2 linked regions of the Variovorax paradoxus B4 genome follow. The protein of the gene in region 2 interacts with the protein of the main gene of each other region in a pairwise test. Links are inferred from orthologs where the notes say so. Each region holds a gene or a part of one and is shown on either strand. Other genes may lie near its edges.

The links.
Region 1: the proteins of VAPA_RS06025 (region 2) and grxD interact in binary tests that used the Escherichia coli proteins (3 or more experiments, as listed by UniProt). The link is inferred for Variovorax paradoxus B4 from one-to-one orthologs.

Annotation. Positions count from the first base shown.
Region 1 is NC_022247.1:4,622,650-4,626,196, reverse strand. The notes cover bases 1-2,896. They hold grxD (Grx4 family monothiol glutaredoxin), read right to left. Parts: upstream 1,666-2,896; coding sequence 1,336-1,665; downstream 1-1,335. Other genes in these bases: prfA (peptide chain release factor 1), read right to left, coding at 2,549-2,896; prmC (peptide chain release factor N(5)-glutamine methyltransferase), read right to left, coding at 1,695-2,552; VAPA_RS21575 (cupin domain-containing protein), read right to left, coding at 805-1,320; paeA (polyamine export protein PaeA), read right to left, coding at 1-752. Outside these bases: more of prfA, read right to left, coding at 2,897-3,547. UniProt on the Escherichia coli protein: Monothiol glutaredoxin involved in the biogenesis of iron-sulfur clusters.
Region 2 is NC_022247.1:1,342,176-1,349,196, reverse strand. Bases 1,525-4,493 are described here. They hold VAPA_RS06025 (BolA family protein), read right to left. Parts: upstream 3,146-4,493; coding sequence 2,903-3,145; downstream 1,525-2,902. Other genes in these bases: VAPA_RS06015 (ABC transporter ATP-binding protein), read right to left, coding at 3,955-4,493; VAPA_RS06020 (ABC transporter permease), read right to left, coding at 3,165-3,929; murA (UDP-N-acetylglucosamine 1-carboxyvinyltransferase), read right to left, coding at 1,571-2,860; hisG (ATP phosphoribosyltransferase), read right to left, coding at 1,525-1,574. In the rest of the region: hisD (histidinol dehydrogenase), read right to left, coding at 1-913; more of hisG, read right to left, coding at 933-1,524; more of VAPA_RS06015, read right to left, coding at 4,494-4,902; VAPA_RS06010 (STAS domain-containing protein), read right to left, coding at 4,990-5,262; VAPA_RS06005 (MlaC/ttg2D family ABC transporter substrate-binding protein), read right to left, coding at 5,267-5,935; VAPA_RS06000 (MlaA family lipoprotein), read right to left, coding at 6,121-6,867; outer membrane lipid asymmetry maintenance protein MlaD, read right to left, coding at 6,864-7,021. UniProt on the Escherichia coli protein: Involved in cell resistance against acid stress.

The sequences.
Region 1 (3,547 bases), 3.3 Mb from region 2 along the record:
CACACCGGGTAGGCCGAAAAAGGCTCGGCCACGATGCGCGCCCGCAGCACCGACTCGGGGTCGTCATGCAGGAACCAGGCGATGTTGTCGCGCACCGTCATCACGCTGCTGACCAGCCGCGTGTCAAGTTCGAACACGTTGGCGATCACCTGCTGCTCGCGCACTGCGAGCACGCCCGCGCGCGCGCCGGCTTCGGTCATGGCCAGGATGTCGGCCGAGGTGATCTTGTCGTCGCGCACCAGCGGCATGCCCAGCAGCTTGAAGAGCATGTCGGTGGAGCGCGTGAAAAACCACACCAGCGGCTTGAAGGTGGTGATCAGCACCAGCATCGGGCCGACCATGCGAACCGCGATGCGCTCCGGGTCGCTCATGCCGAGGCGCTTGGGGAACAGGTCGGCGAACACCAGGAACACCGCGATGACGATGATGAACGAGCACAGGAAAGCCACGTTCTCCGAGGCCTCCACGCTCATCCAGCCCTCGAAGAAACGCGCGAAGTAGGGGCTGAGCGAGCCCTCGCCCACCACGCCGCCGAGGATCGCCACCGCGTTGAGGCCGATCTGCACCACGGTGAAGTAGTGGCCCGGCTGCTCCTGCACGCGCAGCACGCGCTCGGCCCGGGCATCGCCCTCGTCGGCCATCTGACGCAGGCGCAGGCGGCGCGAGGCGGCCAGCGTGATTTCGGCAAGGGAGAAGAACGCGCTCATCGCGATCAACAGGACGATGATGAGCAGGCTTTGGGTGAGAGTCATGGTGGCACGGCGAAGAATGCCATGGTGCCATGACTCGGCCCGGGAAAAGCGATCAGACGCCGCCGTGCGGATGGGTCGGGTCGACCCACAGCACCGATTCGGGTTTCTCCACCGGTTCGATGTCGAGGTTCACGGCCACCGCCTCGCCGTCGCTGCGGCACAGCACGCATTCGAGCGACTCGGTGGCGCTGGCGTTGATTTCCTGGTGCGGCACGTACGGCGGCACATAGATGAAGTCGCCCGGGCCAGCCTCGGCCGTGAACTCGAGCTTCTCGCCCCAGCGCATGCGGGCCCGGCCGCGCACCACGTAGATCACCGATTCGAGGTGCCCGTGGTGGTGGGCGCCGGTTTTGGCATCGGCATGGATGGTGACGGTGCCGGCCCAGAGCTTCTGCGCGCCGACGCGCGCAAAGTCGATGGCCGCGGCCCGGTTCATGCCGGGCGTCTGGGCCGTGTTGACGTCGAGCTGGTGGGCCGCGATCACGCGCACGCCATCGTGCTTCCAGGCCGGCGTAGCCTTGCCGTCATGCGCATGGCCGTCGGAATGACCGTCGTGGTCGTGGCTCATGGCGGGCACCGGGAATCAGGCCGGATTGCTGCCGCCCAGCACTTGCTGCAGCTCGCCCGACTCGTACATCTCCATCATGATGTCCGAGCCGCCGACGAATTCGCCCTTCACGTAGAGCTGGGGGATCGTGGGCCAGTTGCTGTATTCCTTGATGCCCTGGCGGATGCCGTCGTCTTCGAGAACGTTGACGGTCTTGAGCGTCCTGGTGTCGACGCCGACCGCCTTGAGGATCTGGATGGCGCGGCCGGAGAAGCCGCACATCGGAAAGCTCGCATTCCCTTTCATGAAGAGCACGAGGTCGTTGGTTTTGACGAGATCGTCGATGCGTTGCTGGGCGTCGGACATGGGGACTCCTGAAAAGTGGTCTGGGGGGATTATTTCACCGTGCGCCAGATCCCGCCGGAGCAGCGCTGGATGCCGGCAAGGTCATCGCGGCTTTGGACTTCGGCAAAACCGCGCGCTTCGAGCAGCTGGCGCACGGGCAGGGCCTGGTCGTGGCCGTGTTCGAGCAGCAGCCAGCCGCCATCTGCAAGATGGGCGGGGGCCTGCTGCACGATCTGGCGGATGTCGGCCAGCCCGTCGGGCCCGGCCACCAGCGCGGCCAAGGGCTCGTGCTGCAGCGCGGGCAGGTGCGGGTCGCCGGCTGCGATGTAGGGCGGATTGCTGGCAATGGCCGCGTAGCCACTGGCGGCCCCGTCCAGCCAATGGGCCTGGCGCAAACGCACCGGCAGGCCCAGGCGCTGCGCATTGGCCTGTGCGACGGCCAGCGCATCGGCACTGGCATCGACCGCGTCGACCTGCGCGTCGGGGCGTGCATGCTGCAGCGCCAGCGCGATGGCGCCGCTGCCGGTGCCCAGGTCGAGCACGCGCGGCGCCTTGCGGCCTTCGAGGCATTGCAGGGCCCAGTCGACCAGCGTTTCGGTGTCCGGGCGCGGCACCAGCACCCGCGCATCCACCTGCAGGCCGAGGCCGTGGAATTCCTTTTCGCCGAGCAGGTAGGCCACCGGCTCGCCCGCCAGCCGGCGCGACAGCTGCGCTGCGAGGGCGGACCACGCCGCATCGGAAATGGCGTCGGTGTCGTGCGCCAGCAGCCAGGCGCGGTCGTGCGGCGCGCGGCCCAGCGCATGCAGCAGCAGCAACTGGGCGTCGAGCCGGTCGACGCCCAGTGCCACGGCCGCGGCCAGCGCCTGGGCCACGGTGGATGGCGTGGTGGTCGCTGCTGTGGCCGTCATGCCGGCAGGCTCGATTCCAGCTCGGCCAGCTGCTCGGCCTCGCGCGCGGCGCGCAGCGCATCGAGCACGTCGCCAAGGTCGCCTTCCATGATGGCCTGCAGCTTGTAGAGCGTGAGGTTGATGCGGTGGTCGGTGAGCCGGCCCTGCGGGAAGTTGTAGGTGCGGATGCGGTCGGAGCGGTCGCCGCTGCCGATCAGCCCCTTGCGCATCGCCGCGTCCTTGGCCGCGCGCTCGCTGCGGTCCTTTTCCTGGATGCGCGCCGACAGCACCTGCAGCGCCTTGGCCTTGTTGCGGTGCTGGCTGCGGTCGTCCTGGCACTCGGCCACGATGCCGGTCGGAATGTGCGTGATGCGCACGGCCGAATCGGTCTTGTTGATGTGCTGGCCGCCCGCGCCGCTGGCGCGGTAGGTGTCGATGCGCAGGTCGGCCGGGTTGATCTGCACCGCCACGGTTTCGTCGGGCTCGGCCAGCACGGCCACCGTGCAGGCGCTGGTGTGGATGCGGCCCTGGGTCTCGGTGGCCGGCACACGCTGCACGCGGTGGCCACCGGATTCGAAGCGCAGGTGGCCGAACACCCCGGACCCGGAAGGGCCATTGCCGGCTTGGCCGACGATGCGCACGACCACTTCCTTGTAGCCGCCGAGCTCGCTCTCGCTCTCGCTCACCACTTCGCAGCGCCAGCCGGCGCGTTCGCAGTAGCGCATGTACATGCGCAGCAGGTCGCCCGCAAACAGCGCCGATTCGTCGCCGCCGGTGCCGGCGCGGATTTCGAGGAAGGCGTTGCGCGCGTCGTCCGGGTCCTTGGGCAGCAGCAGGCGCTGGAGCTCTTCCTCGAGCTGCGCGAGCTCGGCCTGCGCGGCGGCGATTTCTTCCCGGGCCATCTCGGCCATGTCGGGGTCGTCGAGCATCTCGGCCGCGCCGGCGATGTCGGCTTCGCGCTGCTTGTAGCGCTCGTAGCGGCCCGCGATCTGCGTGATCTCTGCATGCTCGCGCGA
Region 2 (7,021 bases):
GGTCGATGTATGCGGCGTCGGGGCACAGCAGGATGCTTTGCGCGAGCTCGTCGTGCTCGGCCTGGCTGAACAGGTCCATCGCCACCCAGTCGGGCGGCGTGGTGCCGTCGGCCAGCACGAGGATTTCGCTCGGGCCCGCGATCATGTCGATGCCCACGGTGCCGAACACGCGGCGCTTGGCGGCGGCCACATAGGCGTTGCCGGGGCCGGTGATCTTGTCGACCGCCGGGATGGTGGCCGTACCGTAGGCCAGCGCGGCCACGGCCTGCGCGCCGCCGATGGTGAAGGCGCGGGTGACGCCGGCCACGTAGGCGGCGGCGAGCACCAGCACATTGCGCTCGCCCCTGGTGGACGACTGCCCGCCCGAGCCGCCCGTGGCCACGCTGCCCTTCACGGGCGTGGGAACCACCATGATGATTTCGCCGACGCCCGCGACGTGGGCGGGAATCGCATTCATCAACAGGCTGGACGGATAGGCGGCCTTGCCGCCGGGCACGTAGATGCCCACGCGGTCGAGCGGCGTGACCTTCTGGCCCAGCAGCGTGCCGTCCCCATCACGGTAGCTCCAGCTCTCGCCGCTGGCCTTCTTTTGCGCCTCGTGGTAGCTGCGCACGCGGTCGGCCGCGGCCTGCAGCGCATCGCGCTGCGCGGCAGGCAGCGAGTCGAAGGCCTCCTTGAAATCGGCCTGCGTCAGTTCGAGTTCCGGCACGGCCGCGGCGCCGAGGCCATCGAAACGGCGCGTGTACTCCAGCACCGCCTCGTCCCCGCGCTTGTGCACATCGGCCAGGATGTCGGCCACCACCTTCTCGATGGCCGCATCGGCATCCGCGGACCAATGCAGCCGCGCCTTGAATTCAGCGTCGAAGCCGGCTGAAGCCGTGGAGAGGCGGACGGGGGCTGCTTTCGGAGTCATGGGAGGGTTCGGACGGAAGTCAGGCGGAAGGAATGGCCGACGCGAAGGCGTCGATGATGCGGCGGATCGGCTCGCGCTTGAGCTTGAGCGCGGCCTGGTTGACCACGAGGCGCGCGCTGATGTCCATGATGCGCTCGACCTCGACCAGGTGGTTGGCCTTGAGCGTGCTGCCGGTCGAGACCAGGTCGACGATGGCGTCGGCCAGGCCGGTGAGCGGTGCGAGCTCCATGCTGCCGTAGAGCTTGATCAGGTCGACGTGCACGCCCTTGGTGGCGAAGAAGTCGCGTGCGAGGCCCACGTACTTGGTGGCGACCCGCAGGCGCGAGCCCTGCTTCACGGCCGACGCGTAGTCGTAGTCGGCGCGCACCGCCACGCTGAGGCGGCAGGCCGCGATGCGCAGGTCCAGCGGCTGGTACATGCCCTGGTTGCCGTTTTCCAGCAGCACGTCCAGGCCGGTCACGCCGAGGTCGGCACCGCCGTACTGCACGTAGGTGGGCACGTCGGAGGCGCGCACCAGCACCACGCGCACGTCGGGCCGGGTGGTGGCCAGGATCAGCTTGCGCGATTTTTCGGGGTCTTCGGTGACCTCGATGCCGGCGGCGGCCAGCAGCGGCATCGTCTCTTCGAAGATGCGGCCCTTCGAGAGCGCCAGGGTGATCATGCGGCGGCTCCCGAAATGCGTTCGATGTCGGCGCCCAGGCCGCGCAGCTTGGCTTCCATGCGGTCGTAGCCGCGGTCCAGGTGGTAGATGCGGTCCACCAGCGTCTCGCCATCGGCCACGAGGCCGGCGATCACGAGGCTGGCCGAGGCGCGCAGGTCGGTCGCCATCACGGTGGCGCCCGAAAGCTGGGCCACGCCCTCGACCATCGCCACCTTGCCCTCGACATGGATCGTGGCGCCCAGGCGCACCATCTCGTTCACGTGCATGAAGCGGTTCTCGAAGATGGTCTCGGTGACCATCGAGGCGCCGCGCGCGATCACGTTCAGGGCCATGAACTGGGCCTGCATGTCGGTCGGGAAGCCCGGGTATTCGGTGGTGCTGAAGCTCTGCGCCTTGAGGTGCTCGCAGGCCGGGGCGCTGGAGCTGATGCGCACGCCGCCCTCTTGCGCCGCGACGGTGCAGCCGGCGTCGCGCAGCTTGTCGATCACCGCGTCCATGTGGTCGGCGCGCGCATGGCGCAGGAACACATCGCCGCCGGTGGCCGCAACGGCGCACAGGAAGGTGCCGGCCTCGATGCGGTCGGCCACCACGGCGTGCTCGCAGCCGTGCAGCTTCTCGACGCCCTGGATGCGGATGTGGCTGGTGCCGTGGCCTTCGATCTTCGCGCCCATGCGGATCAGCATTTCGGCCAGGTCGACGATCTCGGGCTCCTGCGCGGCGTTTTCGAGCAGCGTTTCGCCCTCGGCCAGCGCGGCGGCCATGAGGAAGTTCTCGGTGCCGGTGACAGTGACCATGTCGGTCAGGATGCGCGCGCCCTTCAGGCGGGTGCGCCCGGCCGGCAGGCTGGCGATCATGTAGCCGTGCTCGACCACGATCTCCGCGCCCATGGCCTGCAGGCCCTTGATGTGCTGGTCGACCGGCCGCGAGCCGATGGCGCAGCCGCCCGGCAGCGAGACCTTGGCATGGCCGAAGCGCGCGAGCAGCGGACCCAGCGCCAGCACGGAGGCGCGCATGGTCTTCACCAGTTCGTAGGGCGCCTCGGGGTTGGTGAGGTCGCCCGCATCGAGCCGTACCGTGCCGTTGTGGTCGCGCTCGGCCACGACGCCCATGTTGCGCACCAGCTTGAGCATGGTCGACACGTCCTGCAGCCGCGGGACGTTGTGCAGCGTCACGGGCTGGTCGGTCAGCAGCGCGGCGCACAGCTCGGGCAAGGCTGCATTCTTGGCGCCGGAAATGAGTACCTCGCCGCGAAGCTGGCGCCCGCCGCGAATCAGAAGTTTGTCCATCAGGAATCCAGCGAAATTAGGGCTGCTTCGGCCGCCAGTTACTTACTTGTCGAGTGCCGCCCATTCGGCCGGCGTGTAGGTCTTCATCGAGAGCGCATGCACCTCGTCCGTATGCATTTTCGCACCGAGGGTGGCATAGACCCGCTGATGGCGCTGAATGGCGCGCTTGCCCTCGAATTCGGCCGAGACGATGGTGGCGTACCAATGCCGGCCGTCGCCTTCGAGCGTGATGTGCTCGCAGGGGAGGTGGGACTGGATCAAGGCCTGGAGTTGTTCGGCGGTCATGGGGGTCTGGGAAAAGCGGTCAACCGCGGATTTTGTAGCCGATACGCAGCAAATGGACGGCGATGGCGCTCACGATCAGCCAGGCCGCGCCGACGATGCCCAGGCTGAGCCAGGGCGAGGCGTCGCTCACGCCGAAGAAGCCGTAGCGGAAGCCGTCGATCATGTAGAAGAACGGGTTCAGGTGGCTCACGCCCTGCCAGAACGGCGGCAGCGAACCGATCGAATAGAACACGCCCGAGAGAAAGGTCATGGGCATGATCAGGAAGTTCTGGAACACCGCCATCTGGTCGAACTTCTCGGCCCAGAGCCCGGCAATGAGCCCCAGCGTGCCGAGCATGGCGGAGCCCAGCAGCGCAAAAACAAGGATCCAGATCGGCGCAACGAAGCTAGGCATGGCGAAGAACATCGTGACCACGAACACGCCGAGCCCCACGGCCAGCCCGCGGATCACCGACGAGCCCACGTAGGCGAAGAACCAGCCCCAATGCGACAGCGGCGTGAGCAGCACGAACACCAGGCTGCCCATGATCTTGCTCTGGATGATCGAGGACGAGCTGTTGGCGAAGGCGTTCTGCAGCACGCTCATCATCACCAGCCCCGGTACCAGGAAGGCCGTGTAGCCGACCGAGCCATAGACCTTCACGTGGTCTTCGAGCACATGGCCGAACACCATCAGATAGAGCAGCGCGGTGAGCACCGGCGCGCCGACCGTCTGGAAACCGACCTTCCAGAAGCGCAGCGTCTCCTTGTAGAGCAGTGCGCGCCACCCTGTAACAGCCATCATAGGGCCCCCTTGCTCGGCGCGGCGCTCATCTTGCAACCTCCAGCGGTGTCTGCTCGCCCGCCATCAGGTCGATGAACACGTCTTCCAGGTCGGCCTTGCGCATTTCCACGTCTTCCACCGCGACGCCGGCTTCGCGGATCGCGGCCAGCAATTGTTCGACTTCATGGGCGTTCTGCGCCGGCAATTGCACGATGCGCCCGGTGATGCGCGCGTGCTGGGCAATGGCCCAGGGCAGCATGGCGTCGGTCTTGAAGCGCAGCACGTTGCTGGCGGCCGACTTCAGCAGCTCGCTGGTTCGATCGAGCGCAATCACCCGGCCCTGCTTGAGCATGGCGATGCGGCTGCACAGCGCCTCGGCCTCTTCGAGGTAGTGGGTGGTGAGCAGCACGGTGCTGCCCTGCTTGTTGAGCCTGGCGACGAACTGCCAGAGCGTCTGGCGCAATTCGACGTCGACCCCGGCGGTGGGCTCGTCGAGCACGATCACGGGCGGCTTGTGCACCAGCGCCTGCGCCACCAGCACCCGGCGCTTCATGCCGCCGGAGAGCTGTCGCATGTTGGCCGTGGCCTTGTCGGCCAGGCCCAGGCTTTGCAGCAGCTCGTCGATCCAGGCGTCGTTGTTCTTGATGCCGAAGTAGCCCGACTGGATGCGCAGTGATTCCCGCACGTTGAAGAAGGGGTCGAACACCAGCTCCTGCGGCACGATGCCGAGCTGGCGCCGGGCTTCGGCGTAGTCGCGCTGCACGTCGAAGCCATGGACGCTGATGGCGCCGGCCGTGGGGCGGGACAGGCCGGCAAGCATGCTGATGAGCGTGGTCTTGCCCGCGCCATTGGGCCCGAGCAGGCCGAAGAACTCGCCCGGCTCGATCTGGAAGCTGACCTCGTCGACGGCGCGCAGCCCCTGCTTGCCTTGGGCCCGCTGTTGTCTGGAGGGAGGGTAGGTCTTGGAGACCGATTGGAATGAGATCGCGGGCATGGGAGCCGGCGATTTTACGGGCCCGCCCCGCAAGCCGCTTGGCAACGGCCGGATGCCCTGACGCGGCCGCTGCCGGCCGCCGGGCAATCAGGGCGCTGCCGGCAGGAGCCCTGCGATTCCGTAGAGGGCGGCCAGTTCGCGCAGCCGCGGCGACAGCCCCTTGACCGCAAAGCCCCGGCCGAGCGCGCTGGATTCGCGGCGGCACTCCAGGAGCACCGCCAATGCCGAGGAATCGAATTGCGCCAGCGCGCTGGCGTCCACCACCGTGGACGTGTCGGCTTGCCCCGTCAGCCCCTGCTGCAGCATGCGCATGCAGGCCGGGGCTTCGTCGTGGGTGAGCTTCGAGGGCAGAACCAGCATGGCGTCAGCTCTTGCCGTTGTTGCCGTTGTTGCCCTTGTTGCGCGCGGCCAGCGCTGCAATCAGGCCGTCGATGCCGCGGGCGTTGATTTCCTGCGAAAACTGGGTGCGGTAGGTGTCGACCAGCCAGACGCCCAGCACATTGAAGTTGTAGACCTTCCAGCCGCCGCCCTGGCCGGGCGTTTTCTCGAGGCGGTAGTCGAGCTGCACCGGATCGCCGCGGCCCTTGACCTCGGTGCGAATCAGCACTTCGGTGTCTTCGGGCGACCCGCGGAACGGACGCACCGTGACCGTCTGGTCGCTCACCTGGTCGAGCGCGCCGGCGTAGGTGCGCACCAACAGGGTCTTGAATTCTTCCTGCAGCTTCTTTTGCTGCTCGGGCGTGGCCTGGCGCCATGCCGGGCCGACGGCGGAAGCCGTCATGCGCTGGAAGTTGACGTTGGGCATGATCTTGCTGTCGACCAGCACCATGATCTTGTTGACGTCGCCCGCCTTGATGGAGGTGTCGGCCTTGATGGTTTCAAGCACATCGGTCGACAAGCGCTTCACCAGCGCGTCAGGCGCTTCATCGGCGGCATGGGCCGGGCGCACGAAAGCCGTGGCGGCACCGAAAAGCAAGGCGCCGGCCAATACCAGGCGGCCAAAGCCGCGTCGTTGCAATATCTTGTTGTTCATGGCAATCCCCTCAAGTTGAAAGTCCGCGAGGCGCAAATTGAAGCTGCGCCTGCTGGAAAGAACGTGTTCGACAGGCACCCGGCCGACCGGGTTCCTGAAGCGCAGGTGAAGCCTTGAAACCGGATGCAAGCGGCAAAGCCGCCCGTCTGGCTCCGAAAAGCCTCTTTTCCGCGCCTTTTGTGCTTCTATTTCCCGCCTTCGTCGTCGGGCGGGTTGCCGTCGTAGACGTCGTTGCGGCGGTGCTGCAGGTAAGCGTCGCGCGTGAAGGTGTATTTGTCGAGCGCCGCGTCATCGAGCAGGCGGCCCGCGCGCAGGTACTTTGCCCGCGTATCGACGGCCTCCAGGAAAGCCAGCGAGTTGCGCCAGGCCACGTCGTTCATGTTGCCGAGCACGCTGCCGGCGCGGTCCACAGGCAATGCGGCCGTGTCGCGCAGGGTCGAGGGGCCGAACACCGGCAGCACCACGTACGGGCCGGCGCCCACGCCCCAGCGGCCGAGCGTCTGGCCAAAGTCTTCCTCGTGGCGGTCGATGCCGGCTTCGGTGGCAATGTCGAGAAGGCCGCCGAGCCCGAAGAAGGTGTTGACGTTGACCCGCATGAAGGTCTCGGCGCTGTTCTGCAGCTTGAGTTGGGCCACGCTGTTGGCAAAGCTCCAGACATCGCCCAGGTTGCCGAAGAAATTGCTCACGCCGGTGCGCACCATGGAGGGCAGCACGCGCACGTAGGCCTTGGCCACGGGCACGAGCACCGCCTCGTCGACCGTGTCGTTGAAGCGGGTGACCCCTCGATTCAAGGGCTCGAAGGGATCGGCCGGATTGGCGTGGGGCCCGGTTGCACATCCTGCAATGAGCGAAAAAGCGGCTGCAGCACCCACCCAGCGGGCATGTTTCGCTATGTTATTAATAGCGAAGGACGAAAAAAGGCTTGTTTTCATTTCTTGTTGGCTGTTCCCGGCGTCGAGGTATTTCCTTCGGCCGCCTTGCTGTAGAGGAACTGGCTGATCAGGTTCTCCAGCACCACGGCCGATTGGGTCGCGGTGATGGTGTCGCCGGCTTTCAGGTTCTTCTCCTCGGCGCCCGCCTCGATCC